Regions from separate parts of the Mesorhizobium sp. M1322 genome, predicted to be linked through region 1. Evidence: riboswitches for the same ligand, from Rfam matches in the RefSeq annotation. Region 1 holds a riboswitch; each other region holds the start of a gene.
The links. A riboswitch is a leader RNA that binds a small molecule or an ion and turns the genes downstream of it on or off. The one in region 1 is predicted to bind thiamine pyrophosphate.
Positions count from the first base shown of each region.

Region 2: another riboswitch for thiamine pyrophosphate. It lies ahead of NKH12_RS24995 (YkoF family thiamine/hydroxymethylpyrimidine-binding protein); the one in region 1 lies ahead of thiB (thiamine ABC transporter substrate binding subunit).
Region 3: another riboswitch for thiamine pyrophosphate. It lies ahead of NKH12_RS06595 (YkoF family thiamine/hydroxymethylpyrimidine-binding protein); the one in region 1 lies ahead of thiB (thiamine ABC transporter substrate binding subunit).

Region 1 is NZ_JAMYLP010000008.1:60,361-70,314, reverse strand. It holds gene NKH12_RS05230 (ABC-F family ATP-binding cassette domain-containing protein) at 1-545, opposite strand, end outside; gene NKH12_RS05225 (thiamine diphosphokinase) at 547-1,191, opposite strand; TPP riboswitch at 1,295-1,409, shown strand; gene thiB (thiamine ABC transporter substrate binding subunit) at 1,453-2,466, shown strand; gene thiP (thiamine/thiamine pyrophosphate ABC transporter permease) at 2,719-4,338, shown strand; gene thiQ (thiamine ABC transporter ATP-binding protein) at 4,335-5,105, shown strand; gene NKH12_RS05205 (M48 family metalloprotease) at 5,403-6,830, shown strand; gene NKH12_RS05200 (RNA polymerase factor sigma-32) at 6,834-7,697, opposite strand; gene NKH12_RS05195 (amino acid ABC transporter substrate-binding protein) at 8,017-8,790, shown strand; gene NKH12_RS05190 (amino acid ABC transporter permease) at 8,950-9,630, shown strand; gene NKH12_RS05185 (amino acid ABC transporter ATP-binding protein) at 9,627-9,954, shown strand, end outside.
Region 2 is NZ_JAMYLP010000090.1:12,166-22,119, reverse strand. It holds gene NKH12_RS25020 (AI-2E family transporter) at 1-316, shown strand, start outside; gene NKH12_RS25015 (hypothetical protein) at 289-561, opposite strand; gene NKH12_RS25010 (ABC transporter substrate-binding protein) at 558-1,565, opposite strand; gene NKH12_RS25005 (ABC transporter ATP-binding protein) at 1,567-2,325, opposite strand; gene NKH12_RS25000 (ABC transporter permease) at 2,322-3,122, opposite strand; partial or broken gene NKH12_RS24995 (YkoF family thiamine/hydroxymethylpyrimidine-binding protein) at 3,200-3,349, opposite strand; TPP riboswitch at 3,340-3,451, opposite strand; gene NKH12_RS24990 (sulfite exporter TauE/SafE family protein) at 3,809-4,585, shown strand; gene NKH12_RS24985 (superoxide dismutase family protein) at 4,719-5,228, shown strand; gene NKH12_RS24980 (ATP-binding cassette domain-containing protein) at 5,421-6,428, shown strand; gene NKH12_RS24975 (ABC transporter permease) at 6,425-7,231, shown strand; gene NKH12_RS24970 (DMT family transporter) at 7,376-8,332, opposite strand; gene NKH12_RS24965 (LysR family transcriptional regulator) at 8,702-9,595, opposite strand.
Region 3 is NZ_JAMYLP010000011.1:19,115-29,068, reverse strand. It holds gene ehuR (MocR-like ectoine utilization transcription factor EhuR) at 1-1,173, opposite strand, end outside; gene NKH12_RS06615 (Lrp/AsnC family transcriptional regulator) at 1,256-1,747, shown strand; gene NKH12_RS06610 (NAD-dependent succinate-semialdehyde dehydrogenase) at 1,878-3,371, shown strand; gene NKH12_RS06605 (aspartate aminotransferase family protein) at 3,553-4,932, shown strand; gene NKH12_RS06600 (alcohol dehydrogenase family protein) at 4,942-6,051, shown strand; gene NKH12_RS06595 (YkoF family thiamine/hydroxymethylpyrimidine-binding protein) at 6,061-6,669, opposite strand; TPP riboswitch at 6,660-6,772, opposite strand; gene NKH12_RS06590 (hypothetical protein) at 6,806-7,132, shown strand; gene NKH12_RS06585 (nucleotidyltransferase family protein) at 7,129-8,241, shown strand; partial or broken gene NKH12_RS06580 (aspartate aminotransferase family protein) at 8,310-9,676, opposite strand.

The DNA of each region.
Region 1 (9,954 bases):
ACGCGCTCGAGGAAGCGGCGGTCGTGCGAGATGACGATCAGCGCCGAAGAGGTGCGGGCAAGCTCCTCCTCCAGCCACTCGATGACCGACAGGTCGAGATGGTTGGTCGGCTCATCAAGGAGGAGAATGTCGGGCTCCGGCGCCATGACCCGGGCAAGGGCAGCACGGCGCGCCTCGCCGCCGGAGAGATCGTTAGGCTGCTCCTCGCCGGTCAGGCCGAGATGCTCCATCAGATAGGTGGCGCGGTAGGGATCGTCGGCGGGTCCGAGCCCCGCCTCGACATAGGCGCGGACGCTGGCGAAACCATCCATGTCCGGCATTTGCGGCAGGTAGCGCACTGTCGCCGAAGGCTGGCGGAACACCTCGCCGTCCTGCGGCTCGATCAATCCCGCAGCGATCTTGAGCAACGTCGACTTGCCCGAGCCGTTGCGGCCGACCAAAGCAATCTTGTCGCCCGCCGACGCCGTCAGCTCCGCCCCGTCGAGCAGCGGCGTGCCACCGAAGGTCAGTTTTATCCCGTCGAGATTGAGAAGTGGCGGCGCCATGTCAGCTTTCAGGTAAGGGGAATGGGTGGGCGAGCAACAACGCGCGGCCGCTGCCCAGCGCGATTTCGAGCCGGCCCTTGACCTCATTGGAAATGGTCAGTGACGAGCCGAATGCCACCTCGACATGGTTCAGCGGCCATTTGGCGCCGGTCACGGTCAGGCCGGCAAGGTCGGAGAAGCCGAGAATCGAAAACAGCATACCGTCGGCGTAGTCGAAGCCGGCCTTTCCGCGAAGCAAGGGGATGCCTTCTTGTGCGCCGCTGGTCAAAAGCACCTCTGTCCCTGCCTCAGCCAGCCGGACGCCGAGTGCCAAGTGAAGGAAGGGGTGGTCGGTGCGCTTGCCGCCGAACGCGCCGGCGAGCACGAGGCTGGTCGCGCCGCGTTCGAGCGCGGCGGCGATAGCCAGTTCGCCGTCGGTCTTGTCCTTTTCTGCCGGAAACACCTGGCGGGGCACGGCGGCCAGTTCGTCCGGCAAATCCGCCGGCACCGAATCGAAGTCGCCGACCCAGAGTTCCGGCGTCAGGCGCAGCGTCTGGGCATGGCTGATGCCGGCGTCGGCGGCGATGACACGGGAGCCTTCGACCTGGCGGTCGAGCAGCGGCGTGCGGATTAGATCGCCGCCAAGCAGGATGGTGAATTTGCTCATATGCGTGGCCCTTACCAGCCCTGCTTGCGAAACGGAAGGCCGCGTTCCCGGATGCTCGGCAAACTTCCGCTTGCGCCGCACTTGGGCCGGGCCTATGTGTCGAAACGCTCTAACGGGGTGCTGGACGCGATCTTCGCGGGCCAGCTGAGAGGCAACCATGCCAACCCGCTGAACCTGATCCGGTTTGTACCGGCGGAGGGATTAGACGTTTCGGACAGCCCGACGCCTCAATTCCTTTCAACACCAACGAAGGAGGCGCCGATGCGCACGTTTTTATACACTCTTGTTTCGGCAGTGCTGCTTGCGGCGTCCGTTCTCGCCGGCACCGGGCCAGCATCCGCGCAGGAAAAACTCACCGTGTATACCTATGAGAGCTTCACCGCCGACTGGGGTCCTGGCCCCGCGGTGAAGAAGGCCTTCGAGGCCGAATGCGGCTGTACTCTCGAATTCGTCGCGGTCGCCGACGGCGTCGCCCTGCTCAACCGCGTCAGGCTGGAAGGGGCCGCTACCAAGGCCGATATCGTGCTAGGGCTCGACACCAATCTGACGGCGGAAGCCAAGGCCACCGGCCTGTTTTCGCCGCATGGTGCCGTCATGGATGTCAATGTGCCGGGCGGCTGGAGCGACGATGTTTTCGTGCCGTTCGACTATGGCTATTTCGCCGTCGTGTACGACACCGAAAAGCTGAAGACCCCGCCGAAGAGCCTGAAGGAATTGGTCGAGGGCGATGCCGATGAGAAGATCGTCATCCAGGATCCACGCACCTCGACGCCCGGTCTCGGCCTGCTGTTGTGGGTGAGGTCGGTCTATGGCGACAAGGCCCCGGAAGCCTGGGCCAAGCTTAAGGCAAAGGTGCTCACCGTGACGCCGGGCTGGAGCGAGGCCTACGGCCTCTTCACCAAGGGCGAGGCGCCGATGGTGCTGTCCTACACCACCTCGCCGGCCTACCACATGGTCGCCGAAAACACCGAGCGCTATCAGGCGGCGTCCTTCGAGGAAGGCGAATATCTGCAGATCGAGGTCGCTGGCATCACCACCAAGGGCGCGAAGAATCCATTGGCGAAACAGTTCCTGACTTTCATGACCGGGCCGAAATTCCAGGATGTCATCCCAGAGACCAACTGGATGTTTCCTGCCGGCAAAACTGACAAGCCGCTCAATCCGGCCTTCGACAAGCTCGTCAAGCCGACCAAGACTTTGCTGTTCAGTCCCGAAGAGGTGGCCGCCAACCGCAAGGCCTGGGTCGACGAATGGCTGTCGGTGATGAGCGAGTAGGGCTTAGATTTCTGCATGGTGTTCGCTCCACGCCAACCCCCTCTGTCCTGCCGGCCATCTCCCCCGCAAGGGGGGAGATCGGCAGCTTCGCCGCCCCGCTCACCCCCACTGTTGTGGAGATGGGCGAACGCGGCCGAGTGCTCAATCTCCCCCCTTGCGGGGGAGATGGCCGGCAGGACAGAGGGGGGTGGGCGGGAACTCGGCCTCAGCCATATTTTCTGCTTCGACGATCGTTGAACCAGGCAGGGCGGCATGCATACTGGATATCCTGCCGATCCCCGCGTCACCGCCGGCACCATTGCGCTTGCCGCTGTTGCGCTGCTGATCGGCGGAGCGTTCGCCGGGCTCATCCTTGAAGCTACACGCGATCCGTCCGGCGCCGCGTCGGCCTTCGATTCCTACCTCTTCCGCATCGCCCGTTTCACGCTGTGGCAGGCTTTGCTGTCGACACTGCTTTCCGTCGTGCCGGCGCTGTTCGTTGCGCGGGCGCTGTCGCGGCATCCGCGCTTCTTTGGTCGCGGCCTGATCCTGCAGCTCTTCGCCGTGCCGCTTGCGCTGCCGGCCATCGTCGCCGCACTCGGCATTCTGGCTCTCTATGGCCGTGCCGGCTATTTCGCCGGCGTGCTCACCGCGATTGGCGGTCAGGGCTGGCCGGGCATATACGGCCTGTCCGGCATCCTCGTAGCCCATGTCTTCTTCAATCTGCCGCTGGCGACGCGGCTGTTCCTCGAGGCGCTGGCGACAGTGCCGGCCGACCAGTGGCGGCTGGCGAGCCAGCTCGGCATGGGCGCCAGACCCGCATTCCGGTTGATCGAATGGCCGACGCTGCGTGCGGCACTGCCGGGCGTCGCCGGGCTTGTCTTCATGCTCTGCATCACATCCTTTACCATCGTGCTCACGCTGGGCGGCGGGCCGCGCGCGACGACACTGGAGGTCGCCATCTATCAGGCGCTGCGTTTCGATTTCGATCCTGCCCGCGCGGCGACGCTGACACTGCTGCAGATCGCGCTGACCTTCATCGTGGTGCTTGCTTTGATGCGGCTTGGCGCCAACACCGTCGGCGACGCCAACCTGCCGGTGGCACCGCGCCGGTATCTTTCGGCTGGTACGGCCGAGACCGTGCTGAACGCAGCATTGATCGTTCTGGCATTGCTGTTCGTCGCCGGGCCGATGGCGGCCACGGTGACGTCAGGCCTTGGCGCCGATCTCGGCCGGCTGGCGGCCGAGCGCGCGGTGCGGCAGGCAACGCTGACCAGCGCCGTGCTCGCCTTGCTGGCGGCGCTGCTTTCAGTGGCGCTGTCGCTGTCGCTCGTCATGGCACGACGGGCGCTGGCCTTGAGGCGTCGCGTCGACGCCAAGACGCTGCTCGAATACGCCACCGATACCGGCGCCGGCTTCGTCCTCGTCGTGCCGCCCATCGTCATCGGCGCCGGCTGGTTCCTTCTCCTGCGTACTTTCAGCGATGTCTTTGCCATCGCCCCTGTCATGGTCGTCGCCGTCAACGCGGTGATGGCGATGCCGTTTGCCATCCGCGCCATTCGCCCCGGCTATGATGCGGCGAGCGAACGCCACGAACGGCTCTGCTTGCTGCTTGGCATTTCGGGCTGGGACCGGTTCCGGCTGGTCGACTGGCCGTCGCTGCGGCGGCCGCTCGCCACCGGTTTCGCGTTCGCGATGGCTTTGTCGCTCGGCGATCTCGGCGTCATTGCTATGTTCGGCAGCGACTCACTGGAGACGCTGCCGTATCTCTTGCTGTCGCGCATGGGCAGCTACCGCACTATGGACGCGGCAGGCCTGGCATTGCTGCTCGGCCTGGTCTGTCTCGCGCTTGTCCTGGCCGCGGACTGGCTGGGACGGGGGAAAAAATCATGACGCTCAACAGTAAAGACGGTACGGCTGTGCGGCTGGAAAGGATCTCGTTCAGCTATGGCGACGCACCGTTTTTACTCGATGTCGAGTTCGCCGCCTCGAAGATCACCGCCATCATGGGGCCGAGCGGCTCGGGAAAATCGACGCTGCTCAATCTGGTGGCCGGCTTCGAGGCGCCGCAATCGGGCCGCGTGCTGATCGGCGGCGCCGATTTCGGCGCCAAACCGCCTTCGGCGCGTCCGGTGTCGATGGTGTTCCAGGAAAACAATCTCTTTGCCCATCTTTCGGTCGAGCGAAATGTCGGCCTTGGCCGCTCGCCGTCGCTCAGGCTGACCGAGGCCGACCACGCTGCAATCGCCGCGGCGCTTAAGCGCGTTGGCCTTGCCGGCAAGCAACAGCGCCTCCCGCACGAACTCTCTGGTGGTGAGCGGCAGCGAGTCGCGCTCGCCCGCGTCCTAGTGCGAGACCGGCCGGTGCTCTTGCTCGACGAACCGTTCGCCTCGCTCGGACCGGCCTTGCGCGACGACATGCTCGATCTGGTAGCCGGCGTCCATGCGGAGCGGCACATGACGGTGCTGTTCGTCACGCACCAGCCGGAGGATGCCCACCGTATCGGCCAGGACATGGTGTTCCTGGACAATGGCACGGTTGCCGCAACCGGGACCGTCGCCGATTTTTTTACTAAGGCTGGACCGGAAGCCTTCCGGCGCTATATCGGTGCAGGTCCGTTTGGCGCCGGATCACGAGATGTTGCCCGGAAGCGGACATAATTTACGGCCAAACCGGCTTCAGGCGATGTGGTGCTTGCTTGCCATGGTCAAACTAGTGTGGCTAGGTCCTCCGATACTGGTCCGGCATAGGTTGTGATTTGCCACTACGGTGCCATGCGTGCTCGTGGGCGCGAAGGACGCTGTGGCAGTTGATTTTGCGCATGATCCTTTCTGGAAATCGATGCCCGATTTTCGGGGCCATGTGCTGAGACCCGAAAGGAAGCTGTTCTGCCGACCGGCACCGACAGAGTGAGAAGGAAACCGCTGGCGCGCGTCCTCGCGCTGGCCGGCTTTGCCATGGCGCTGGCAAGCTGCCAGATGTTCACGCCTCCGGACGTTCAGGAATCCGGCTTCCAGCCTTCCAGCAAACCGATCACGGTCGACAATGTCGCCGCCAACAGCAAGCTCGCCGAAATGGCGAAGGCGCAGCACCCGCGCATCCTCGCCACCTATGGCGGGGAGTATTCCGATCCCAAGCTCGAGCGCATGGTCGCCAAAGTCGTCGGCAGCCTGACCGTGGTGTCGGCCAACCCGAGCCAGACCTATCGCATCACGATCCTCAATTCGCCCAACGTCAATGCTTTCGCACTGCCGGGCGGCTATCTCTACATCACGCGCGGCCTGTTGGCGCTGGCCAACGATTCGGCCGAGCTCGCCGCGGTCATCGCGCATGAGATGGGCCACGTCACCGCGAACCACGGCTTGCAGCGCCAGCAGCTCGAGGCCGAGGAGGGGTTTGCAACCAAGGTCGTCTCTGACGTGCTCGGCGACAGCCCGACCGCCAAGGCGGCACTGATCCGCGGCAAGCTGCGGCTTGCCCAGTTCTCGCGCAATCAGGAGCTGGAGGCCGATGGCATCGGCATCAAGTCGATCGGCGAGGCGGGCTTCGATCCCTTTGCCGCCGGCCGCTTCCTGCAGTCCATGTCGGCCTACACCGATTTCCGCTCGATTAGCGGCGCCACCGACGCCAGCCTCGACTTCCTGGCGACGCACCCCAACACGCCGCAGCGCATCGACCTCGCGCAGCGTCACGCCCGCCAGTTCGGCGCGCCCGGCGTCGGCACGCGCGACCGCGACCCATTCCTCGCCGGCATAGATGGCCTGCTCTATGGCGACACGCCGGAGGAGGGCTATGTGCGTGGCGAAACCTTCCTGCATCCGGGGCTCGGCGTGTCGTTCTCGGTGCCCGATGGCTTCATTATCGACAACTCGGCCGCGGCGGTGACGGCAACCGGGCCAGGCGACATAGCGATCCGCTTCGACGGCGTTTCGATCGACAAGAGCCGCTCGCTGACCGACTACATCCGCAGCGGCTGGGTGGCCGGTCTCGACGAAAGCAGCGTGCGCCAGGAAACGATCAACGGCAACGAGGCGGCGACGGCGCATGCCAGTGCCGAGGGCTGGCAGTTCGACATCGCGGTGATCCGCGCCGGCGGCCAGGTCTACCGGCTGTTGACGGCTGCCCCCTCCGCCAGCACCTCGCTGGATGCCGTGGCGCGCGCGGTCAGCGGCTCCTTCCGTATCTTGAGCGCGGCCGAGAAAGCGGCGCTGAAGCCGCTGCATATCCGCGTCGTCACGGTGCGGCCCGGACAGACCATGGGGTCGCTCGCCGCGCAGATGGTCGGCGTCGACCGCAAGCTCGACCTGTTCAGGGTGCTCAATGCAATGTCGCCCGGCGCAGCCGTTTCGGCCGGCGATAAGGTCAAGATCATCACCGACAAATAAGAGTCAGGCGGCTGTCGCTAGAAACTCGGGGTTTTGCTTCACCAGCGCTATCTTGAGCTTTTCCATGGCGCGGGCCTCGATCTGGCGGACGCGCTCCTTGGAGATGCCGAGCGCCTCGCCGAGTGCTTCGAGCGTCGCGCCCTCGTCGCTCAGCCGGCGCTCCTCGATGATCCTGAGCTCGCGGGCATTGAGCGCGCCGAGCGCCGTTTTCAGCCAGACCGAGCGGCGTTCGACATCGATCGTGTCGCCCACGACCTCGTCTGGCAAAGGATCGTCCGAAACCAGGAAATCCATTCGCTCGGTGGCGCCCGCATCGTCGGCGAGCGGCTGGTTGAGCGAGCTATCCGGTGCCGAAAGGCGGGAGTCCATCATCGCCACGTCGGCCTCCGAGACGCCGAGCGCGACCGACACCTCGCGGTAGAGCGAGGTATTCGAGATCGGCTCGGCACCGTTAGCCAAGCGGGCGCGCAGGCGCCGCAAATTGAAGAACAACGCCTTTTGCGCCGAACTGGTGCCGCCGCGCACGATCGACCAGTTGCGCAGGATATAGTCCTGCATCGAGGCGCGGATCCACCACGTCGCGTAGGTCGAAAACCGCACCTCGCGCTCCGGTTCGAAGCGGGCCGCCGCCTCCAGCAGGCCGACATGGCCTTCCTGGACCAGGTCGCCCAAGGGCAGACCATAGTGGCGGAATTTCGAGGCCATGGAAATGACCAGCCGCATATGTGCCATGGCGATTTGGTGCAGCGCCTGCTGGTCGTTGTCTTCCTTCCAGCGCAACGCGAGAAGATGCTCTTCGTCGCGCTCGAGATAGGGGGCTTTCATCGCCGCGCGGACCATGGTTCGCCCTGCCGTATCTTCCATCATGCCACGCTCCCTGTTCCGGGCGTTGCGGTGCGATCACTCGACCCTGAGCTGGCATCGTGGTTGAATTGGCGACGCCGCGCCCTACAACAGCCAAGAACGTGCCACGCGAGTGAATGGTTCCGCCGCTGATGTCGCGCGGATTGCACTGTCCGAAAGCTCGCTACGCGGTCGGTTGGCGTGACTCGATGTGGTTTTGAGAATTGGATTTCGAAAGCGTCTCATTTTTGAAATCTGGTTCCTTATTTCGCCAGCCTGCATCTGTCAGTTTCCGGCGCTCACAAATGCGCCGGACGCCGGCCAATGACGGGATCACAGAAAAATGAAATGGCTCAAATCGCTTATCGTCGCCGGAACACTGCAGGTACTGGTCGTCACAACAGGCCATGCCGGCGCCAACCTCGATCAGATCAAGCAGGCCGGTGTCTTCAAGATCGGCACGGAAGGTACCTATGCCCCCTTCACCTATCATGATGCCTCGGGCGCATTGGTCGGCTTCGACGTCGAGATCGCCAAGGCGATCGCCGAGCGCCTCGGCGTCAAGGCCGAATTCCTCGAAGGCAAATGGGATGGGCTGATCGCCGGCCTCGACGCCAAGCGTTATGACGCCGTCATCAACCAGGTCGGTATCACCGAGGAGCGCAGGGCCAAGTATGATTTCTCCGATCCCTACATCGCTTCCAAGGCGGTGCTGATCGTGCGCGGCGACAATACCGATATCAAGGGCTTTGCCGACCTCAAGGGCAAGAAGGCGGCGCAGTCGCTGACTTCGAATTTCGGCAAACTCGCCGAAACGAACGGCGCCGAGCTCGTCGGCACCGATGGTTTCGACCAATCGATCCAGCTGCTTCTTACCGGCCGCGCCGACGCCACCATCAACGACAGCCTGTCCTTCCTCGATTTCAAGAAGCACAAGCCCGACGCCAATGTGAAGATCGCCGCGCAGGAAGAAAACGCCGACTATTCCGGCGTCCTCGTGCGCAAGGGCGATCCGGAACTGGTCGCCGCCATCAATCAGACGCTGGCCGATATCAAGGCCGACGGCACGTACCAGAAGATCGCCGACACCTATTTCGGCCAGGATGTTTCGAAGTAAGCACGTTTCAGAGAGCGGGCCGGTTGGCGGCCCGCATGGCAAGTATCGCGGCGAGCCGTCTTTGACGGCCGCCGCTTTTCGCGTGATATGACGACCGAATGATCGCGTCTCGATGCTGCCGGGCCGGTTCTGGGCGGCAATCTCGCAAGGAGGGTTTTCGTGCCGCACTGGCTGCAATTGATGCTGGACTCGTTGCCCACGTTGCTGTGGGCCGCGCTGATCTTCACCGTGCCGCTGACGCTGCTGTCGTTCGCCTTCGGCCTCTTCGTGGGATTGATCGCGGCGCTTGTCCGACTGTTCGGCCCGAAGCCGCTGGTCGCCGTGGTCCGCTTCTACGTCTGGATCTTCCGCGGCACGCCACTTCTGGTGCAGCTCTTCCTGATCTTCTACGGCTTGCCTTCGGTCGGCATCCTGCTCGACGCTTTTTCAGCCGCGTTGATCGGCTTCACGCTCAACATCGGCGCCTATACATCGGAGATCATCCGCGCGGTCATAGGCTCGGTGCCAAAGGGGCAGTGGGAGGCGGCCTATTCGATCGGCATGACCTGGAGCCAGGCAATGCGGCGTACAATACTGCCGCAGGCCGGCCGCGTCGCGGTGCCACCGCTGTCCAACACCTTCATCTCGCTGGTCAAGGATACATCGCTGGCCGCCGCCATCACCGTGCCGGAGATGTTCCAGGCGGCGCAGCGCATCGTCGCTACCACCTATGAGCCGCTGATCCTCTATGTCGAGGCGGCGGCTCTCTATCTGGGGCTGAGCTCCGTGCTCTCGGCATTGCAGACGCGCCTGGAAAAGCGGCTCAACCGCTATGGCGGCTTTCTGGAGGCGCGCTCATGATCGGTCTCACCGACATCGAGAAGCGCTTCGGCGACAACCTTGTGCTGAAGGGCGTGACTGTCACGATCGAGGAAGGCAGCGTCACCGCCCTTGTCGGCCCCTCGGGCGGCGGGAAAAGCACGCTTCTGCGCTGCATCAACCTGCTCGAGATCCCGACTTCGGGCACAGTGCGCATCGGTGACGACGCGCTCGAATTCCATCCCGGCGGCAAGGTTTCCGGCAGGGCCATCCAGCGCCTGCGGCTGCAGACGGGCATGGTGTTCCAGAATTTCCAGCTGTTCCCACACCGCACCGCGATCGAAAATGTCATGGAGGGGCTGGTGA
Region 2 (9,954 bases), on a different contig from region 1:
GGAAGGGGCTTGGGCGAGCGCAGCGATCCTGACGGTCTGGGGCGGCGGCGCCGTCGCCGGCATCGACAATCTGCTCTATCCGATGCTTGTCGGGAGCCGGCTGCGGCTCCACACAGTGGTGGCCTTTATCGGCGCGATCGGGGGCATCGTCCTCTTCGGAGCATCCGGACTCGTCCTTGGCCCTGCGGTGATAGCGGTCACCATCAGCCTCATTGACATCGTCAAGAAACGATTGAACGACCAACCCGAGGCGGAACCGGCGTCAAAGCGCGACACGAAGCCATCACGTCAGAGCCGCGCGCCCGGTCGTGAGTAAGCACCGCCACGCGCGACCAGTTCAATTCTAGACCTAAAGAGTTGGAAGGCCGTATCGCTCACGAAGGGTGGGCTTACCGAACGCTCCAGCAAAGGCATCACGTCATCGATGAAGCTTTGCGGGTCGACCCAATAGTCGAGGCTGGTCGAGGCAAGCGGGTCGCTTTCGGGGATGCGCCAACCCGCCTCGTGACTGCCGAGGCCAAAGATCACGGCATTGAGATGCATGCGCCGCGGCGGGCTCATTTTTCGCCGGCCAGATAGGCGTTGGTGTAATAGGCCGCGAAATCGGGTCGCTCACTGACCGGATCCCCATCGCCGTCGCGCAGGGCGCCGGCCTTGAACAAGTAGTCGCCGATAGCCACCATCTTTGCGGGATCGATCGTGCCGATCGCGCCGGCCGGGCTTTGCAGGTAGTGGCCGTCGACCAGCGCCTTCAGTGATGCTTCGATCAACGGGCGGTCGGTCAGCATGTCGCTGTTTGCTGCGATCAGGATATCAGCCGCTTCTTGCGGATGTTCGACGGCGAACGCGTAGCCGCGCCTGGTCGCGGCGATGAACGCCGTCGCCGTGTCCTTGTTCTTCTCGAGGTAGGCAAGGCTCGAGCCAATGAGATTGGTGTGTTGGTCGGGCACGCCGAAATCCGCGTAACGGAAGGCGCGCTGAGCCTTGTCGTCAAGTTCCGCTTTGATCCCCTCCCAAGTGTAGACTTCGAGCGTAAAATCGACTGCGCCATTGGCCAAGGCCTCATAGGCGGAGGTGCCCAGCGTCACTGTTTCGAATTTGCCCTCGCCGCCATCATGGCGGATGATGGTGCCGATCAGCGCATTCTCCCAGGCGCTGCCGAAACCGCCATAGGTCAGGCCGTCCAGGTCCCTGGGGGACTGTATATCGGCGCGGTCGGCGTTGAACACCAGCCTGCCGGTTTCTGTCTGCACGATGGCGTAGGTGGCGACGAGGTCGGCGCCGGCCGTGCGTTGGGTAAACAATCCTATGGATCCCAGTATACCGAAATCGGCCACGCGGTTGGCGATCAGCGTACCGGCCGCAGTGTCGCTGTAGGGCAGGATCTGCACGTCGAGCCCCGCCTCGGCGTAGAAGCCTTTCGCCTGGGCGACATAGAGCCCGACATGATTTGTGTTCGGCGTCCAATCGAGTGCGACGGTGACAGTCTGCTCGGCTGAGACGGACGTGACGGGTCCGAGCCCGGTGATCAATGCGGCAGCGATGAAGAGGCGTCTGGAAAGCATGTCATGTCCTTTGGGCGAGCTGTGGATCGAGAAGGGTATCGAGGATGTCGGCTTCGATGGCGCTGGCTTTCGGCGAGGCAAGATCCTTGCGCGGGCGCGGAAGAGGTATGGCGATTTCGCGCAGCACGCGGGCAGGGCGGGCGCTCAGCACATAGATGCGGTCGGACAGCAAGACCGCCTCGCGGACATCGTGGGTGACCAGCAGGACGGTCCAGCGGTGTCGGTCCCACATCGTCTGAAGCCAGCGCTGCATGCCGGTGCGCGTGAGGGCGTCGAGTGCGCCGAACGGTTCGTCGAGCAACAGCATGGCGCGATCCTGCACGACGGTACGCAACAGCGCGGCGCGCTGGCGCATTCCGCCCGAGAGCTGCGCCGGATATTTTTGCTCGAAGCCCGCAAGGCCGAATTCGCCGAAGAGTGGCGCCACCTTGCCGCGCGCCGCCTTGCGGGACATGCCCTGCACTTCCAGGCCGAGCGCGGTGTTGTCGATAACTGTGCGCCAAGGCATCAGGGCATCGTGCTGCGGCATGAAGGCAAAAGGTCGGCGCGCGTCGGCCAGTGGCCGCCCATCGAAGTCGACATCGCCGGCGTGGCCTTCGAGACTGCCCGTCAGCAACCTGAAGATAGTGGACTTGCCGGCTCCAGAGGGGCCGAGGATTGAAACGAATTCGCCCGGCTCGACATGCAGGGTGATGCCGGCAAGCACGTCGATGTCGCCAAAACGCTTGCTGACTTGGCGCAGCTCCAGCCGCCTGCTCATGATTTTCGTGCGCCATCGAGCCGCTCCCATGGCGCGGCGGCGCGCTGGATCAGCACCGTAGCGGCAAACAGGACCAGGGTGAGCAAGGCGCTGACCAGCACGGCCGCCAGCACGAGATCGGGCTGGAAATTGTTCTTGGCGTTGAGCATGTAGATGCCGAGCCCTTTGGCAGCACCGGCATATTCGGCGAAGATGGCGCCCACCACGGCATAGGTGATCGAGATGCGCAGTCCGGCGAAGAAATAGGGCAGCGAGGAGGGCAGGCGGGCCAGCAGGAAAATGCGCATGCGGGAAGCGCCCATCGAACTCAGAAGCGCCGAAATGTCTCGATCCGTCGATTCGTAACCCTGCACCAGCGCGACCAGCATGGGAAAGAAAGTCACGAGGGCGACCAGCATGATCTTCGGCGTAAGCCCGAAGCCGAACCAGAGAACGACCAGCGGGGCGATCGCCACCAGCGGCAGCGTCTGGCTGATGATGAACACCGGGAACAGGGCGCGGCGCAGCGGCTTGAAGAAGTCGATCAGCACCGAAAGGATGAAGGCAACGGCCAGCGAGCAGGCGAAACCCGCCAATGTAGCGCTGATCGTCGGCACGGTGTTGTCGAACAGCGCCTGGCGCTGCTGGATGGCCTGGGCGAGGACGCGTGACGGCGCGGGCAGCGTGGTGGGCGAGATGCCCGAGATGCGCGCATAGAGCTCCCAAGCCAAAACTAGCGCGCCGACCGATAGCAAGGCCGGTCCGACCTTGGCGAACAAGGCTGCGATTCGCGGTGCGGCGGAGAAAGGTTGGGACATGCGAGACCTCTCGCGCGAAAAGATCAGCGCAGGGTCGGGCTGTTGGCCGAAACCGTAAGCTCGATCGTGACATGGCCATCGAGCGGGCCGACCGGCAGCGTCGAAATATCGTCTGTGCCTATGCGCAACCGATCGCGACAAGGCTCGAGCGCATCGAGTGCGGAGATGATGACGCCGACGAAATCGCCGGTTGTCGGATAAAGGAAAATCTGTGCGTCAGAAAACATCACCGCCTCGCTCCGCTGGTATTATCCAGATCAGCTCTAGGGTTTACGGGCTAGCAGCCCATCTCTCAGCCCCGACGATACGGAGCACCCCTGTGGATGGCGGCAATTAAACAGATATGGGGTAGAGCTGCAAGCCTGCGTCCGACCTGTGAAACCTCAGGTCGGCGGAGGTGCGGCTTGAGCGACTGGCGTGGTCTTTCGAGGAAGGTCGATGCGCGGCTTCAACTTGAGAGGGTGCCAACCCAGCATCGTGTTCGAGATCGCCTGAATGCTCTGAGAAGCTAATGACTTTGAAAGTGTAAGGAAGGCGTCGATCGAGCGGACAGTTTCCCATTCGTCGTCACCATTATCGATGCCAGGCGTTTGGTGAATTGTGGAAGCATGAAGGCATAAATTGCATACGTTGAGGCAGCGGGTTTCTCTTTCGCCAATTACAACCGCGCTTTGTTGGAGAGCCAAATGCAAGAATTCATTCTTTTTGCGCTCGTGGGGTTTGTAGCGCAAGCTGTGGACGGGGCTCTCGGCATGGCCTACGGCGTGGTTTGCTCGACAACACTGCTGGGGTTTGGCGTTTCTCCTGCACACGCTTCGGCTTCAGTTCACGCGGCTGAGCTGTTTACCACCGCGGCCTCGGGTTCGGCTCACCTCTATCACCGCAACGTTGACTGGAAACTTTTCTGGCGGCTGATGCCATTTGGCGTTCTCGGCGGCGTTCTCGGCGCTTTTGTGCTTACGTCGTTTGAAGGGGCCGTCATGAAGCCATATGTGACCACATACCTTGCGCTCGTCGGAGCTTGGCTCCTGTTCCGTTCATTCCGGCGGATCCCAAGCAATCCGGTACCTGCAGGTGCGGTAGCTCCGCTTGGACTTGGGGGTGGATTTCTCGATGCGGCAGGGGGTGGCGGATGGGGATCCATCGTAACGACGGGCCTTCTCGGCTTTGGCGGGAGGCCCCGCTACGTCATCGGTACGGTTAATGCCAGCGAGTTTCTCATCACGTTGTCGGTATCTCTGACCTTCTTGTTTGCCTCGCTAACGGGCCATTGGGAGGAGGCAGGAGAGCTGGCAGAAAATCTAATTGCCGTTGCCGGCTTGATCCTTGGCGGCGTGATTGCAGCGCCGATGGCCGGATTGATGGTGAAGTCAATCGCAGAAAAGACGCTTCTCAGGCTCGTTGGCATTCTCATCATACTGCTGGCAGGCTGGCAAACCGCGCAACTCTTCGAACTGGTGTAAACTGAAGACACATCGAAAAGGTGGTCTGCGTCGCTTTCCTGGCGGCCGCACCGAGACAAAAAACTCACGTTCCAAATGGAACGAAGAGACCCCTTTGTCGTTTGGACGCCTTGGACAACCGGAGGCCGAGTCGATGAAAAATTTGGTTGTAGCAACAGGGTTGGCGCTGGCGGTCGCGATGCCTGCAGCGGCTCAGGACACCGCGACCGCGAAAGCCGAATTCGTCAACATGGCTGGCGAGAAGAACGGAAGGGCCACGCTGACCGAGACGGCGCACGGCGTGCTGATAGCGTTGGAGATAACAGGACTGCCGGTGGGGGAATGGGTGGCATTCCATGTTCACGAAACCGGAAAGTGCGACCATCAGACCGGCCATGCCTCGGCCGGTGGGCACTTCAATCCGACGAATGCCGAACATGGATATCTCACTGGGAAAGGCCCGCACGCGGGCGATATGCCAAATCAGCGGGTCGGCGCCGACGGCGTTTTGCGTGCCCAGGCTTTCAACAGCGTGGTCAAGCTGGATGGTGGAGATACGGCGATACGAGGCAAGGCATTGATGATCCATGGCGGACAGGACGACTACAAAAGCCAGCCTGCCGGTGATGCCGGAAACCGTCAGGCCTGTGCCGTGATCGAGTGAGAAACCCCGAAATGAGTAGCGACCTGTCCGACATATGATCTGACCGGCGCTTCAGCTCGGCGGCCAGGTAGGTGGTCGGAGTCTCTGGCACGAGGATAGACCAGCCAGTAAGCTCGTGCGCCTGCAGGGGAATTGACGAAGCAAGCCATCGCGCCGAAGTTGGCCTTCATTTTGCGACTGCCGGATGATTGCATGAACGATACTTCTTCTATGCGCGTGCCCTCCATGGCTCTTGCCCAGTCAGCCATTTCCGCCCGCGGCCTGGTCAAGACATTCGGCAAGCTGCGAGCGGTCGATGGTATCGATCTCGATGTGCCGCGCGGCATGATTTTCGCCATCCTGGGTCCGAACGGCGCCGGCAAGACAACGCTGATGCGGATGCTCGCGACGCTGTCGCGCCCCGACGCCGGCTCGGCGACCGTGATGGGGCACGATCTCGTACAAGCCCCGCATGCGGTCCGGGCGGCAATCGCCATGACCGGGCAGTTCGCTTCGCTCGACGAGGACCTGACGGGCCGGGAGAACCTCGTCCTGCTCGCCCGACTCTGGGGTTTTCGCGGTCGCGCCGCGAAGGCCCGTGCGGACGACCTGCTCGCGGCTTTCGGCTTGTCCGAAGCGGCGACGAAGCAGGTGAGGGATTATTCGGGTGGCATGCGAAGGCGGCTCGACATAGCCGCCTCGCTGGTCGTCACGCCGGGCGTGCTGTTCCTTGACGAGCCGACTACAGGCCTCGACCCGAACGCCCGCAAGGATGTCTGGGGCATGATCCGCGGCCTCGCTGAGGCCGGCGTCACCATCCTGCTCACCACGCAATATCTCGAAGAGGCCGATCAACTCGCAGCGCGCATCGCCGTCATCGACCACGGCAGGAAAATCGCCGAGGGCACCAGCCGCGAACTGAAGGCGGCCACCGGCTCCGGCTTTCTCCATGTCGCGCTCGCCGATGTCGCACGGCTGGACCAGGCGGCGACCATTCTGGAACGCCGGCTGGAACATCCTGTCCAACGCAGTGCCGAAGGCGCGGAACTCTCCGTCCTTGCTGGCGCGGCGAAGGCCGCCAACGAGGCGCTGGCCGATCTGGTCGCCGCCGGCATCGAGCTGTCGGATTTCTCCATGGGTCAGCCCAGCCTCGAGGAGGTCTTCTTCGCGCTGACGGGCCGGCCGGGCCTGGGTGAAAGCCGGAAGGACGACAAGTCATGATCGACACAACATCCCTGCAGCGGCTGCAAAGCGTCGCCCGACCTAAGACCCCATCAGCCCTTTCCAACGCGCTGGTCTTCGGATGGCGCGCGGTGCTGAAATTCAAGCATGTGCCGGAGCAGCTCTTCGATCTGGTGATGACTCCGATCATGTTCACCCTGCTCTTCACCTTCGTCTTCGGCGGCGCACTCGCCGGTTCGCCTGGCGAATACCTGCAGTTCTTCCTACCCGGCATCTTGGTCCAGACCGTGGTGTTCAACGCAGTCTATTCGGGCATGGGATTGTCGACCGACCTCGGCAAGGGCTTATTCGACCGCTTCCGATCGTTGCCGATTTGGTCGCTGTCTCCGTTCGCCGGCCTGATGGTGGGTGACATCCTGCGCCATTTGATTGCCGCCTCGATCATTCTCACGATCAGGCTGATCCTCGGCTACCGGCCCGAGGCGGGCATCTCCGGCGTGCTTGCCGCCTTCGCTATGCTGATCGCCATCGGGTTCGGCATGGGCTGGGTATTCATCGTGCTCGGCCTGCTGATCCGCACGCCAACCACGGTGATGACGCTCGGTTTTACCTTCCTGTTCCCGCTCGTCTTCGCCTCCAACATCATGGTCGACCCCGGCACCATGCCGGATTGGCTGCGGGCCTTCGTCGAAGTCAATCCAGTGTCGCTGATGACGACGGCGCTGCGCGGGCTGATGGCTGGCGGGGCGACACTCGGTCAGGTTATCCTCGCGCTGATCGCGCCGGTGGCGCTGACCGCGATCCTGGCGCCGACGACGCTATGGCTGTATCTCAGAAGGTGAGAGGGGCCCAAACGGTCGCGATCCTGATTGCATGAGGCGATCGCCGACAGGCCGGCGTAGCAGAAAAGGTCGTCCGCGCCGCGTGATGCGCCCTCGGCTCTTGATCGCTAAGCGCCGTCTCGGAATCGGCGATGCGGATATTCCCTACGCGACATGCACCGTGCGCTGCCTCGGCTTGATCGCGGCCAGCAGCAGGCCGGCGACGATAAAGGCAGCGCCGGCGAGGTCGTAGTCGTGCAAGCCTTCCCCAAGGAAAAGATAAGCGAGCACGGCGACGAAGACAGTCTGCAGATAGAGCAGCATGCTGGCGCGCCCGGCGCCAAGCGTCTCGACGCTGCGGTTGTAGAGGTAATACATCAGAGCGCCGCCCGGGCCAGCGACATAGGCGAGTGCCAGAAGGCCGTTCGCATGCAGCGCCGAACGCTCCCCGGAAAACAGTTCCCAGAGATAAAGGGGCAGTGCGGCCAGAGCGCCGGCTCCTAGCAGCAGGACCACCATCGGCAGAAGCTCGATAGCGAATTTGGAGCGACGCAGCAGCACGGTGTAGAGGCCCCAGCAAAACGCGCTGCCGACGATCCACAACTCGCCGGGATTGAACTGGAGCCGCATCAGCGCGGTAAGGTCGCCGCGCGCTACGATCACCACCATCCCGACCAGGGCGAGCAGCGCGCCAAGCGCCTTCCAGACGCCGAGGGGCTCGCCGAGCACGTAGCGGGCAAGCACCATGGTCATGATCGGCGACAGGGCCATGATAATGCCGGCGGTCGTCGCGTCGGTGTAGTTGAGGCCCGTGTAGATCATACCCTGACAGAGGGTCAGCCCGATCGCGCCGATGGCCAAGACCTCGATCGCCCGGGACTGGATCAGCACGAGCATCGCCCCGTGATGACGATGGACGATAGGCAGCAGGATCGCGCAGGCGAGCGCCAGCCGCCAGAAGCAGAGCGCCCAAGGCGGCATTTCGGGGGCAACCCACTTGGCTGCGATGTAGACGCCGGCGGACAGGAGCCAGCAGAGCGTCGCGGTGGAATAGGCGAGAGGAAGCGATACGCCGGCAGTCGCCTTGGCTACGGTTGGATGGGCTATCGGCAGCGATTGCATGTCCGTCTCCTCCCACCGCCGATCTTAGCAAGATTACTGCGTCTTGCCGAGCAGCAACGTCAGCTAGTCACCAATCCTTGTGCGGCGGTTTTTTTGTTTTCCGGTGTGGAACACAGGCCAGCGACGAAAGTTCGGCTCCTGCAGCATTATTCCCGTAGACAAATGCTGCCAGATCGGATCCTCCCGCCGATCACAGCCCGCGACCTCTCCCGGAGGCGCGGGCTTTTCAATTCACAGGCTGGTCCGCAACGCGGCGCTTTTCAGAAAATTAGTCCGAGCAGTTGAACGTCTGCGTGGGCCACGAGCTGGCAACGCCCGACCTGAGCCTTATAACCGGCCCTTCGAAGCTGGGTGGTGAACCGACATAAATCAGCTTTTGTGTCGAAGCGCGTCAATGAGAAGAGCGAAAGCGGGGGACGTTTGACGGCGGCTGGGATAATAGAGGTAATATCCTGGCCAAGGCGGGGACCACTCGTCAAGCACCCGGATAAGGCGACCGCTCTCAAGATGGGGCTCCGCCACGTCCTGCGGCACATAGGCGAGGCCGAAACCATCCAGCGCAGCTTCGAGAATCTCGGCGGTGCCATTCAGGACGATCTGGCCGTCCACCCGCACCTTCAGTTCGCGACCGTCTCGCTCGAAATCCCAGGCCCACAGCCCGCCATTGGTGGAAAAGCGCTGGTTGATGCAAATGTGACCGGTTAGCTCTTGCGGCGTCGTTGGCGGCGGCCGCTTGGCGAAATACGATTTCGCGCCAACGACGGCGAAGCGAATATCGGGTCCGACGCGCACGGCGATCATGTCCTTTGCAACCTGCTCTCCCATTCGCACGCCTGCGTCGAACCGTTCTACAGCAATATCCGTCAGTGCGTTGTCGAGGAAGGTCTCGACCATGATCTCGGGGTAGTCCGGCAGGAGCTTCGCCAGCTTCGGCCAGATCACGGAGTTGAATGCGTGATCACTGGCGGTGAGGCGAATGGTGCCGGCTGGCTTCTCCCGCAACTCGCTCAATGCGTCGAGTTCGGTCTCGATCTCCTCAAAATGCGGGCCGATGTTGCGCAGCAGGCGCTCGCCTGCCTCCGTAACCGAAACGCTGCGGGTTGTGCGGGTCAGCAGTCGAAGGCCCAGGCGCTCTTCGAGTCCGCGGATCGTGTGGCTCAGGGTGGACTGCGAAATTCCGAGCTGCGCGGCGGCCCGCGTGAAGCTGCCTTCCCGTGCGACGGCCAGAAAGGCCAGAAGCATATCAAGTCTTCCGCGCTGCATTTATGGCTCATCCCGATAAGTCGATACTCATTATACAAGATAGTGGAACGAGTTGCACGCGGGCACGATCGAAGTGGAATGTCCTAAACGGATCAGGCCTCGGTGATCCGACAACCGCAACGGGCACGTCACGAACGCCGACTTCGCCGAATATGCCGTGCCGGTCACGCAGACGCGCCGCCTGTCATCGACGTGATCGTCGTCGACAAGGAAGACCGTACATGAATCCTGTCGGCGTAAAAGGCCTTGGCGAAATCGCAATGGTCGGCGTCGCGTTGGCAATCGCAAACGCCATCTTCCACGCCCCAGGGCGGCGTATCCGTGCGCTACCGATCACGCCAGTCGATCTCTGTTACCAG
Region 3 (9,954 bases), on a different contig from region 1:
GGGCAGCTGCAGCCACAGATGCAATCCGTCACGATGGACACGATAGTCGACCCCGGCAAGCACCTGGGCGGCAATCTCCTGCCGCCGCCGCAGTGCGGAACGTTGCCAGCGGACAAGCTCCATCGCCGTGCCGTCGGTCACCCATTTTGTCGCGATCTCCGCCACCAGCGGCGTCGCCATCCAGTTGGAGACGAGATGCCGGTTGGCGACGGCGGCGACATAGCGGTCGGGCGCCGCGAGATAGCCGATGCGCAGGCCTGGCACGACGATCTTGGTGAAGCTGGTAACGTAGAGCGTGCGCTCTGGCGCGAAGGCGGCGACCGGTGGCGGCCGGTCTTCGACCAGCGGACCGAGCACGTCGTTCTCGATGAGGGCGATGTCGTGCCTGCGCGCCACCGCGGCGATCTGCTCGCGCCGCGCGGCATCCATAAGCGTTGCGGTCGGGTTGATCACCGAAGGCTGCACGAACACGGCGCGAATATCGGAAAGCTGGCACGCCTCGTCGAGCGCCTCCGGGATCAGGCCATTATCGTCGATCGGCAGGCCCTCGAGGTTGAAGCCGAGATAGCGCGCCAGCGGGATCAGCGTGTGGTGGCCGATCGCCTCGGTGGCGACGGTCGAACCGGGCGGCGCCACGCTCATCAGTGCCACCGTCATGCCGGCCGTGGCGCCGTTGGTCAGGCTGACATTCTGCGCGGACACATCGAGACCGCACAGCCGCAGCCATTCGACCGCCACCGCGCGGGGGCGCGGGAACACCATGTTCGGCCGGAACGACAGCGCCGAGCTCGACGGCAGGTTCTCGGCAAGCCAGCCCAGCGCCTGTTTCAACCGCTCCAGATGCATCGGCTCGCAAACCGGCTTCAGGATGGAGAGGTCGATGACCTCGCCAAGACGCTCCGGCAGGTATGGCGGCTCGGGCTCGCGGCGCTGCGTCTGCACGAAGCTGCCGCGGCCGATCTCGCCGGAGACCAGGCCCCGGCGGATCAGTTCCTCATAGGCGCGACTGACTGTCTGCACCGAAAGCTTCAATTCGTCGGCCAGCCGGCGATGCGTCGGCAGCCGCGCGCCGTTGGCTAGCCGTCCATCATGAATGGCGCGCGCGAACTGGTCGGCGAGCGACTGATAGGCCGGCCGCCGGATGAGCGCGGGATCTGGACGCCACAATGTCATGACATATTAGAGATCGAAATCAGTGCAATTGACAATCGAAATAATGCGCCGTCATGGTGTCGGGACGAAAAAGTGGAAGCTCATGGCCGCACCGAAACTCGATCAGATCGACCTCAAAATCCTCGACGCCGTCCAGCGCGACGGGCGCATCACCAAGCTGGCGCTCGCCGACAAGGTCGGCCTGTCGCCGACGCCGTGCTGGATGCGGCTGCGCAAGCTGGAAAAGGCCGGCATCGTCGCCGGCTATCACGCCAAGGTTGCGATGCGCGCCGTCGCGCCGGTCGCCACCGTACTGATGGAGGTGACGCTGGCCAACCACCGCCAGGCCGATTTCAACCGCTTCGAGCGCGTCATTCGCGACGTCCCCGAAATCGTCGCCTGCTGGTCGGTGGGCGGCGGCGTCGACTATCTGCTGAAAGTGATGGCGCGCGACATCGACGCCTACCAGCGGCTGGTCGACGTCCTGCTCGAACGCGAGATCGGCATCGACCGCTATTTCACCTACATCGTCACCAAGACAGTGAAGGAGGAGGTCGCCTTGCCGGTGGCGGATCTGCTGCCGATGTCGTCTTAGCGCTAGAGAGATCGGCTGCCCGGGCGATGCAATAGAGACAATCTCTCTACGCCCGGGCGCCCAAACAGCCTCTCTGTCTGCTGCACGCGGATAGTCTTCCCGTATCACTCCGAACCGGGAGACCTCGAACATGTCCGCGCATTTTGCCCGCCCACAACGCCACGAAGCGCTCGACCGCCTCGCCGACCGCCGGCTGCTGCGCGAACTCGCCTATGTCGACGGCCACTGGACTGCGAGTGAGGCCGCCGAGAGTTTTGAGGTGACCGACCCTGCTACAGGCGCCACCGTTGCCTGGGTTTCCGCGCTCGATAGCAGGCAGACGAGCAAGGCGATCGATGCGGCGTCGCGTGCCTTTCCCGCCTGGCGCGCGGCTCTCCCACAGGAACGCGCAAGAATCCTGCGAAAATGGTTCGACCTGATCATCGCCGCCAAAGACGATCTGGCACTGTTGATGACGCTGGAACAGGGCAAGCCGCTTAGGGAAGCCCTTGGCGAGATCGACTACGCCGCCTCCTTCGTCGAGTGGTATGCCGAGGAGGCAAAACGCCTCAACGCCGAAAGCGTCACCAGCCATTTGCCAAACGCCGAGATGATGGTGCGGCGCGAACCGCTCGGCGTCGTCGGCGTCGTCACTCCGTGGAACTTTCCCGCGGCCATGCTGACCCGCAAGGCGGCCGCCGCGCTCGCAGCCGGCTGTACGATCGTCGCGCATCCTTCGTCGGAAACGCCGCTATCGGCACTGGCGCTGGCCGAACTCGGCGAGCGCGCCGGCCTGCCGGCTGGCGTCTTCAACGTTCTCACCGGCAAGGCCTCGACCATCGTTGGGCGCATGTGCGAAGACGCTCGCGTCCGGGCCATGAGCTTCACCGGCTCGACCGAGATCGGCAGGCTTATCGCCGCGCAAAGTGCGCCGACGATGAAGCGGCTGGTGATGGAGCTTGGCGGCCATGCGCCGCTGATCGTCTTCGCCGATGCCGATCTCGACAAGGCTGTGACTATCGCTGTCGATGCCAAATTCGCCACTTCCGGCCAGGATTGCCTTGCCGCTAACCGCATCTATGTCCAGCGTTCGATTTATGATCACTTCTGCGCCGCCTTCGCCAGGCGCATCGAGGCGTTGCGGACAGGCAATGGCCTGGCCGATGACACCGATATCGGGCCCTTGATGCACGAGCGCGGCGTCAAGAAGGTCGAGGAGCAGGTTGCTGATGCGCTCGCCCATGGCGCGCGCTGCCTTACCGGCGGCAAACGCGATTCTGCAGGGCCGCTGTTCTACCAGCCGACCCTGCTGGCCGATGTTGGAGACGACGCGCTGATCATGCGCGAGGAAACCTTTGGTCCGGTCGCTGCCGTGACGCCTTTCGACAGCGAAGACGAGGTCATCGCCCGCGCCAACGCCACCGAATACGGCCTCGTCGCCTATGTCGTCACCGAGAACGGCGGCCGCCAATTGCGCATAGGCCGCGCGCTCGACTACGGTATGGTCGCCGTCAACCGCGTCAAGATCACCGGCGCGCCGATCCCGTTCGGCGGCGTCAAACAGTCCGGCATCGGCCGCGAAGGCTCGCGCCACGGGCTCGAAGCCTTTACCGACCTTAAATATCTCTGCCTGGACGTTGCGTAAGGTGTATCGACATTCAGGTGATGCCGGTCTGCAAATGGCGGCGTCCTGCGCTTCCGGTGCTCACGTACGAAAAAGTACGCTCCGCTCCGGTTCTCGGAAGCCACCATTTTCGACTCGGCCTGACCTGAATCTCGACACACCTTAGGCCGCGTCAGACCGTCTTTCTCTAAGGAGTCAAAAAATGCTCGACCAGTCCAATGAACTCGCCGCCTGGGACCGCGACCACTTCTTCCATCCTTCGACCCATATGGGCACGCATGCACGGGGTGAATCGCCGACCCGCATCATCGCCGGCGGCGAAGGCGTCACCATCTGGGACAATAATGGTCGCAAGAGCATCGATGCCTTCGCCGGGCTTTACTGCGTCAATGTCGGCTATGGCCGCCAGAAGATATCAGACGCCATCGCCGCCCAAGCCAAGAACCTCGCCTATTATCATGCCTATGTCGGCCACGGCACCGAGGCGTCGATCACGCTCTCCAAGATGATCATCGACCGGGCGCCGCAAGGCATGTCGAGGGTCTATTTCGGCCTCTCCGGTTCCGACGCCAACGAAACCAACATCAAGCTGATCTGGTACTACAACAACGTGCTCGGCCGTCCCGAGAAGAAGAAGATCATCTCACGCTGGCGCGGTTATCACGGCTCCGGCGTCATGACCGGATCGCTGACCGGGCTCGACCTGTTCCACAACGCCTTCGACCTGCCGCGCGCGCCGATCCTGCACACCGAGGCACCCTACTACTTCCGCCGCGCCGACCGCTCGATGAGCGAGGAGCAGTTTTCCCAATACTGCGCCGACAAGCTCGAGGAGATGATCCTGGCTGAGGGCCCGGACACGGTCGCCGCCTTCATCGGCGAGCCGATCCTCGGCACCGGCGGCATCGTGCCGCCGCCCGCTCTCTATTGGGAAAAGATCCAGGCGGTGCTGAAGAAGTACGACGTGCTGCTGATCGCCGACGAGGTGGTCACCGGCTTTGGCCGGCTGGGCACCATGTTCGGCTCCGACCATTACGGCATCAGGCCCGACCTGATCACCATCGCCAAGGGCCTGACCTCGGCCTATGCGCCGCTGTCTGGCGTCATCGTCTCGGACAAGGTCTGGCAGGTGCTGGTGCAGGGTTCCGACAAGCTCGGCTCGCTCGGCCATGGCTGGACCTATTCGGCGCATCCGATCTGCGTTGCCGCCGGCGTCGCCAACCTGGAACTGATCGACGAGATGGACCTGGTGACCAATGCCGGCGAGACCGGCGCCTATTTCCGCGCCGAGCTGGCGAAGGCCGTCGGCGGCCACAAAAATGTCGGCGAGGTGCGCGGCGACGGCATGCTGGCGGCAATCGAATTCGTCGCCGACCGGGACGATCGCGTGTTCTTCGACGCCTCGCAAAAGATCGGGCCGCAGGTCGCGACCGCCCTTGCCGAGCGCGGCGTCATCGGCCGTGCCATGCCGCAAGGCGACATTCTCGGCTTCGCACCGCCGCTCTGCCTCACCCGCGAGGAGGCCGACATCGTCGTCTCGAAGACGGCCGATGCGGTGAAGAGCGTGTTTGCAAACATCTGAAGAACCGACATGAATGCCATGACCAAAACCCTCCCCGCCACCATGGCCGCCGTGCAGCTCACCGGTCACGGCGGGCCGGAAAAGCTCGTCTACCGCACCGACGTGAAAGTGCCTTCGCCCGCCCCGGGCGAGGTGCTGGTCAAGGTCACTGCTTGCGGCATGAACAACACCGATGTCTGGGTGCGCCAGGGTGCCTATGGCACGGAGGAAGATGCTGCCGCGGTGTCGACCTGGCGGCGGCAAGGCAACACGCTGACCTTTCCGCGCATCCAGGGCACCGATACGGTCGGCCGCATCGTTGCCGTCGGCGCCGGTGTACCTCCAGCTCGCATCGGCGAGCGCGTGATGGTCGATTTCTCCATCTATAACCGCGACAACGATTCACTCGCCGACATCGACTACATGGGCCACGGCCGCGACGGCGGCTATGCCGAGTACCAGACCGTGCCGGCCGAGAATGCGCATGTCGTCGACACCGAGCTGACCGATGTCGAACTCGCCACCTTCTGCTGCGCCTATCTCACCGGCGAACAGATGCTGGAACGCGCCGCATTGAAGGCCGGCGAGCGCGTGCTGGTCACCGGCGCGTCGGGTGGCGTCGGCTCCGGCATCGTGCAGCTGGCGCGGGCGCGCGGCGCCATCCCCTATGCCGTCGTCGGCAAGGGCAAGGAACAGGCGGTGCTCGACATCGGCGCCGAGGCAGTGATCACCCGTGGCGTGGCCCACCTTCCCCCCGCCGTGAACGCGGCGACCGGCGGCCAGCCGATCGACGTGGTTGCCGACCTGGTCGGCGGCGCGATCTTCAATGACCTCTTGCGCATCCTTCGGCCCGAAGGCCGCTACGCCACCGCCGGCGCGATTGCCGGCCCGGTCGTGCAGCTCGATCTGCGCACCATGTATCTCAAGCAGTTGCAGTTGCACGGCTCCAGCCAGGGCACGCGACACGATTTCCGCCGTATCGTCCGCTACATCGAGGACAAGAAGATCCGGCCGCTGGTCGGCGGTGTCTACAAGCTCTCCGATTTCCACCGCGCCCAGGCGGATTTCGTCGCCAAGGACTTTGTCGGCAAGCTGGTGGTCGTTCCGGATGCCGTTTCGGATTTCGCTGTAACCCGTTGACAACCAACACTAACAAGGGCTCGGGCTGTTTGCGGACACTGTGAGATCGAGCGCGACATGGCCTTGCGGCGCGCCGAAGCGAAGGAAGGCTTCCGACAGCGTCGCGAACACCGGCCCGGCATCGCCTCTCAGCTTGGTGCAGAAATTCTTCGACCTGTCGAAGACGCCCGAAGTCTTGAGAAAGTCGACGCAGCCGTAGATCTCGTCCATGTGATGGCCTTCACCGAGCGGATAGAGCGAGAACTGCGCGGCGACCTCTTGTCCGAGTTTTTTCGCACTGTCGACATGCGACCGCGCCGCGCCGATGCGCTCGGCCAGGGAGAGCTCGTGACTGCTGCCGGAAATCGGTGTGCAGATCGGATCGTCAGGCTCGCCGGGGCAGCCGCGCGACACCGTCGCCGACAACACGCAATGCACACCGCTTGCCGCCGCCGAGGCGAACAGATCGCGTATGGCCGGAAAAAGCTGTTCCGGCGGGCCGACGATCAGCGTCGAGATGTCGTCGGTCTCGATGCGGAAATTCGGCCGATAGGAATCCATCGCCGAAATTGCTCTAAGGATGACGCCGACGAAATCGTCGCACATCGGATACAGGGAAATCTGTGCACCTGAAAACATAGTCGCCTCGCTCCGCTGGCATTACCCAGATCAGCTTGAGGGACCGAAGGCTTGGCACCTTCCATCTCAGCCCCGGCAATACGGAGCGCCCCTGTCGATGGGGGCGACGTAGCACCTGCGCGAAGGATGTTCAAGTATGGTCCAGGCAGTCGCTTCGGACCAATTGCCGATCGTGGCGCCGCCGGCGAAGCTGCCTATCTGCCGCGGCAAGGCGTCAAAGCGTACCTGGCTTTCAACGCTCAATACGCGGCGGCTTTCACGAGGCGTTTTTCGTGATGGCTTCGTTTATCTGGATGAGCAAAACCATTCTGATTTGGCTGCACGACGGCAACAGGGATTCTTGATCTTCTCCTGCGGCGTTATAAGTTTTTCGCAATTTTCTTATAACGCCGCTTGCGTCGCTCGAGATCATGCCGTTATAAGAGAACCGCATTTTTCTTATAACCGGAGCCGCCTGACATGAAGACGGTCGACCTCGTTTACCGCACGATGTATGCGGAACTCGTCCAGCGATCCTTGGACGCAGCCTTCGAAACGGATTTTCCGACGACGGGCAACCTCGTCAAGGTGCCCGTCAAGGACAAGGTCTACTGGTATTTCGAGGAAACGAAGCCGACGAAGACGCGACGGTATGTCGGGCCTGACAGCGATCCCGAGATTGCAAAACGCGTCGAATCCTTCCGTCAGATCAAGGACGATCTCCGCGCCCGCAGGAAGCTGGTATCCACGCTCGTGCGCGAGGCAGGGCTGACAGAACCCGAAAAGTTTACCGGGGATGTCGTCGAGGCGCTGGGAAAGGCTGGCATCTTCCGCTTGCGCGGCGTCCTGGTCGGCACGGTCGCCTTTCAGTCATACGCGGGCTATCTGGGCGTGAAGCTGCCCGGTGCAGCGTTGCAGACGAGCGATGCAGACTTCGCCCAATTCCATTCCGTGTCGGCCGCGGTCGAGGACAGCCTGCCGCCCATCCTCGAAATCTTGAGGGAGATCGACCCAACCTTCAGGGAAATCCATCACAGATCGGATCCCGGACACGCGACGCAATTCGAGAACGCAGCCCGATACAAGGTCGAGTTCCTTACACCGAATACGGGCAGCGATGACTACGCCGATCATGCAACCTCGATGCCGTCTTTGGGCGGTGCATCGGCGCAGCCTCTTCGGTTTCTCGATTTCCTGATCCACGAACCAATCAGAACTGTGCTGCTGCATCGATCGGGGGTGCCTGTCGTGGTACCGTCGCCCGGACGATATGCGGTTCACAAGCTGATCGTCGCCTCGCGCCGACAGAACAACGCAAACGGCGTGGCCAAGCGGGAAAAGGATGTCCACCAGGCAGCACTCCTGGTCGAGGCACTGGAAGCCACCCGTCGCCAGGACGATCTCGCCATCGCGTTTTCGGAAGCGTGGGGCAGGGGGAAACATTGGCGTGATGCGATACAAAAAGGACTTGGTTTGATACCCCAGAAACAGCGTGGCGACGTCGAGGCGACGATTGTCAACGCACTTTCAGGAATCGGCGAGGAACTGGAAGGATTCAGCGGCTCGTCTGCGAAAACAAAGCAGGGAGACTAAATGGCAGCAACGGGTGTGGAGGGTGGCCTTCTGCCAGCCCCGCTTTGTAGGGCAAACGCGCGCGCCAATTACGGGACCTGCTTGACCGCGGCTTCGAGCGATCTTTCAAACGCGTCGACCACCTGATCGACCTGGGCTTCGGTGATGATCAGCGGCGGGCAGAAAGCCAGCGCGTCGCCCATGTTGCGCGAGATGACGCCGTTCTGCTGCATAAAACCGTTGACGAGCCCGCCCAGCGCGCCGGCCGTCTCCCACGGCGTTTTGTTCGCCTTGTCGCCGACCAGTTCGACCGCAGCGATCAGGCCGACGCCACGCACCTCGCCGACAAGCGGGTGCGAAGCGAACTTGCGCAGCTGCTTCTGCATATGCGCGCCGACCGTGCGCGCATTGCCGACGAGGTCGCGCTCCTCGATCAGCTTCAGGTTCTCGAACGCGACCGCGGCCGCAACGGGATGGCCGCCACCAGTGAAGCCGTGACCGAAGGTGCCGATCCGATTGCTTTCGTCGGCAATCGGCTCGAAAACCTTCTCGTTGATCAGCAGGGCCGAGATTGGCAGATAGGACGAAGAAATCTGCTTCGACAGCACCATGATGTCAGGCCTGATGCCGAAGGTCTGCGAACCGAACATCTCGCCGGTTCGACCAAAGCCGCAGATGACCTCGTCAGCGACGAGCAGGATGTCGTATTCGACAGGACCGCCTGGATCTTCTCCCAGTAGCCGGCCGGCGGCACGATGACGCCGCCGGCGCCCATGATCGGCTCGCCGAAGAAGGCAGCGATGGTTTCCGGTCCTTCGGCCAGGATCAGCTTTTCCAGATCGTCGGCAAGCCGGCTCGAAAACTGCTCTTCGCTTTCATTTGGCAACCCATCGCGCCAATGGTGCGGCGTCGCCGTGTGCAGCACATTGGCAATCGGCAGGTCGAAGGAAGTGTGGTTGTTGGGCAGGCCGGTCAGGCTTGCCGCGGCAATGGTGACGCCGTGATAGCCGCGATTGCGGCTGATGATCTTCTTGCGTGCCGGCTGGCCGATCGCATTCGACCGGTACCAGATCATCTTCATGGCCGTATCGTTGGCCTCGGAGCCGGAATTGGTGAAATACGCCTTGCTCATCGGCACTGGCGCCATCTGCACCAGCTTCTCGGCGAGATCGATCAGCGGCGAATGCGATTTGGAGCCGAAGTCGTGATAGTAAGGCAGCTTGGACATCTGGCGCACCGCCGCATCGACCAGCCGCTTCTCCGAAAAGCCGACCGCGACGCTCCAAAGCCCGGCCATCGCCTCGATATAGCGGTTGCCGGCAATGTCCTCGACATAGATGCCGTCGCCTTTCTCGATGACGAGCGGCCCTGCCTCTTCATGCTTGCGGGCATTGGTGTAGGCGTGCATGTGGTAGCTGATGTCGCGAGCTTCGGGAGAATTAGGTCGAGCGTCCATGATGGCTCCTGTCCTGCATGCCGGGACGTGGGACCTGCCGCCGTTCGGCGTGCATCGGCCTCTGTCATTAATGCTGTTTGGTGCATCTGTTTCTTGTAAGGGTGTCAAGCCCTTTCGGAACCCTTTCGGAAGGGCTGGCGGATGGACGGAAGACATGCAGAATTTCAGCTTCGAGGCTGCAGAACGCGAGAACCTGCGCCAAGGCTGCTGTGCGCATCCCGAGGCGTAATTCCCGAACGGGTCACCAGCAGGCACAACAACAAGGCTGAGGTGGCCTG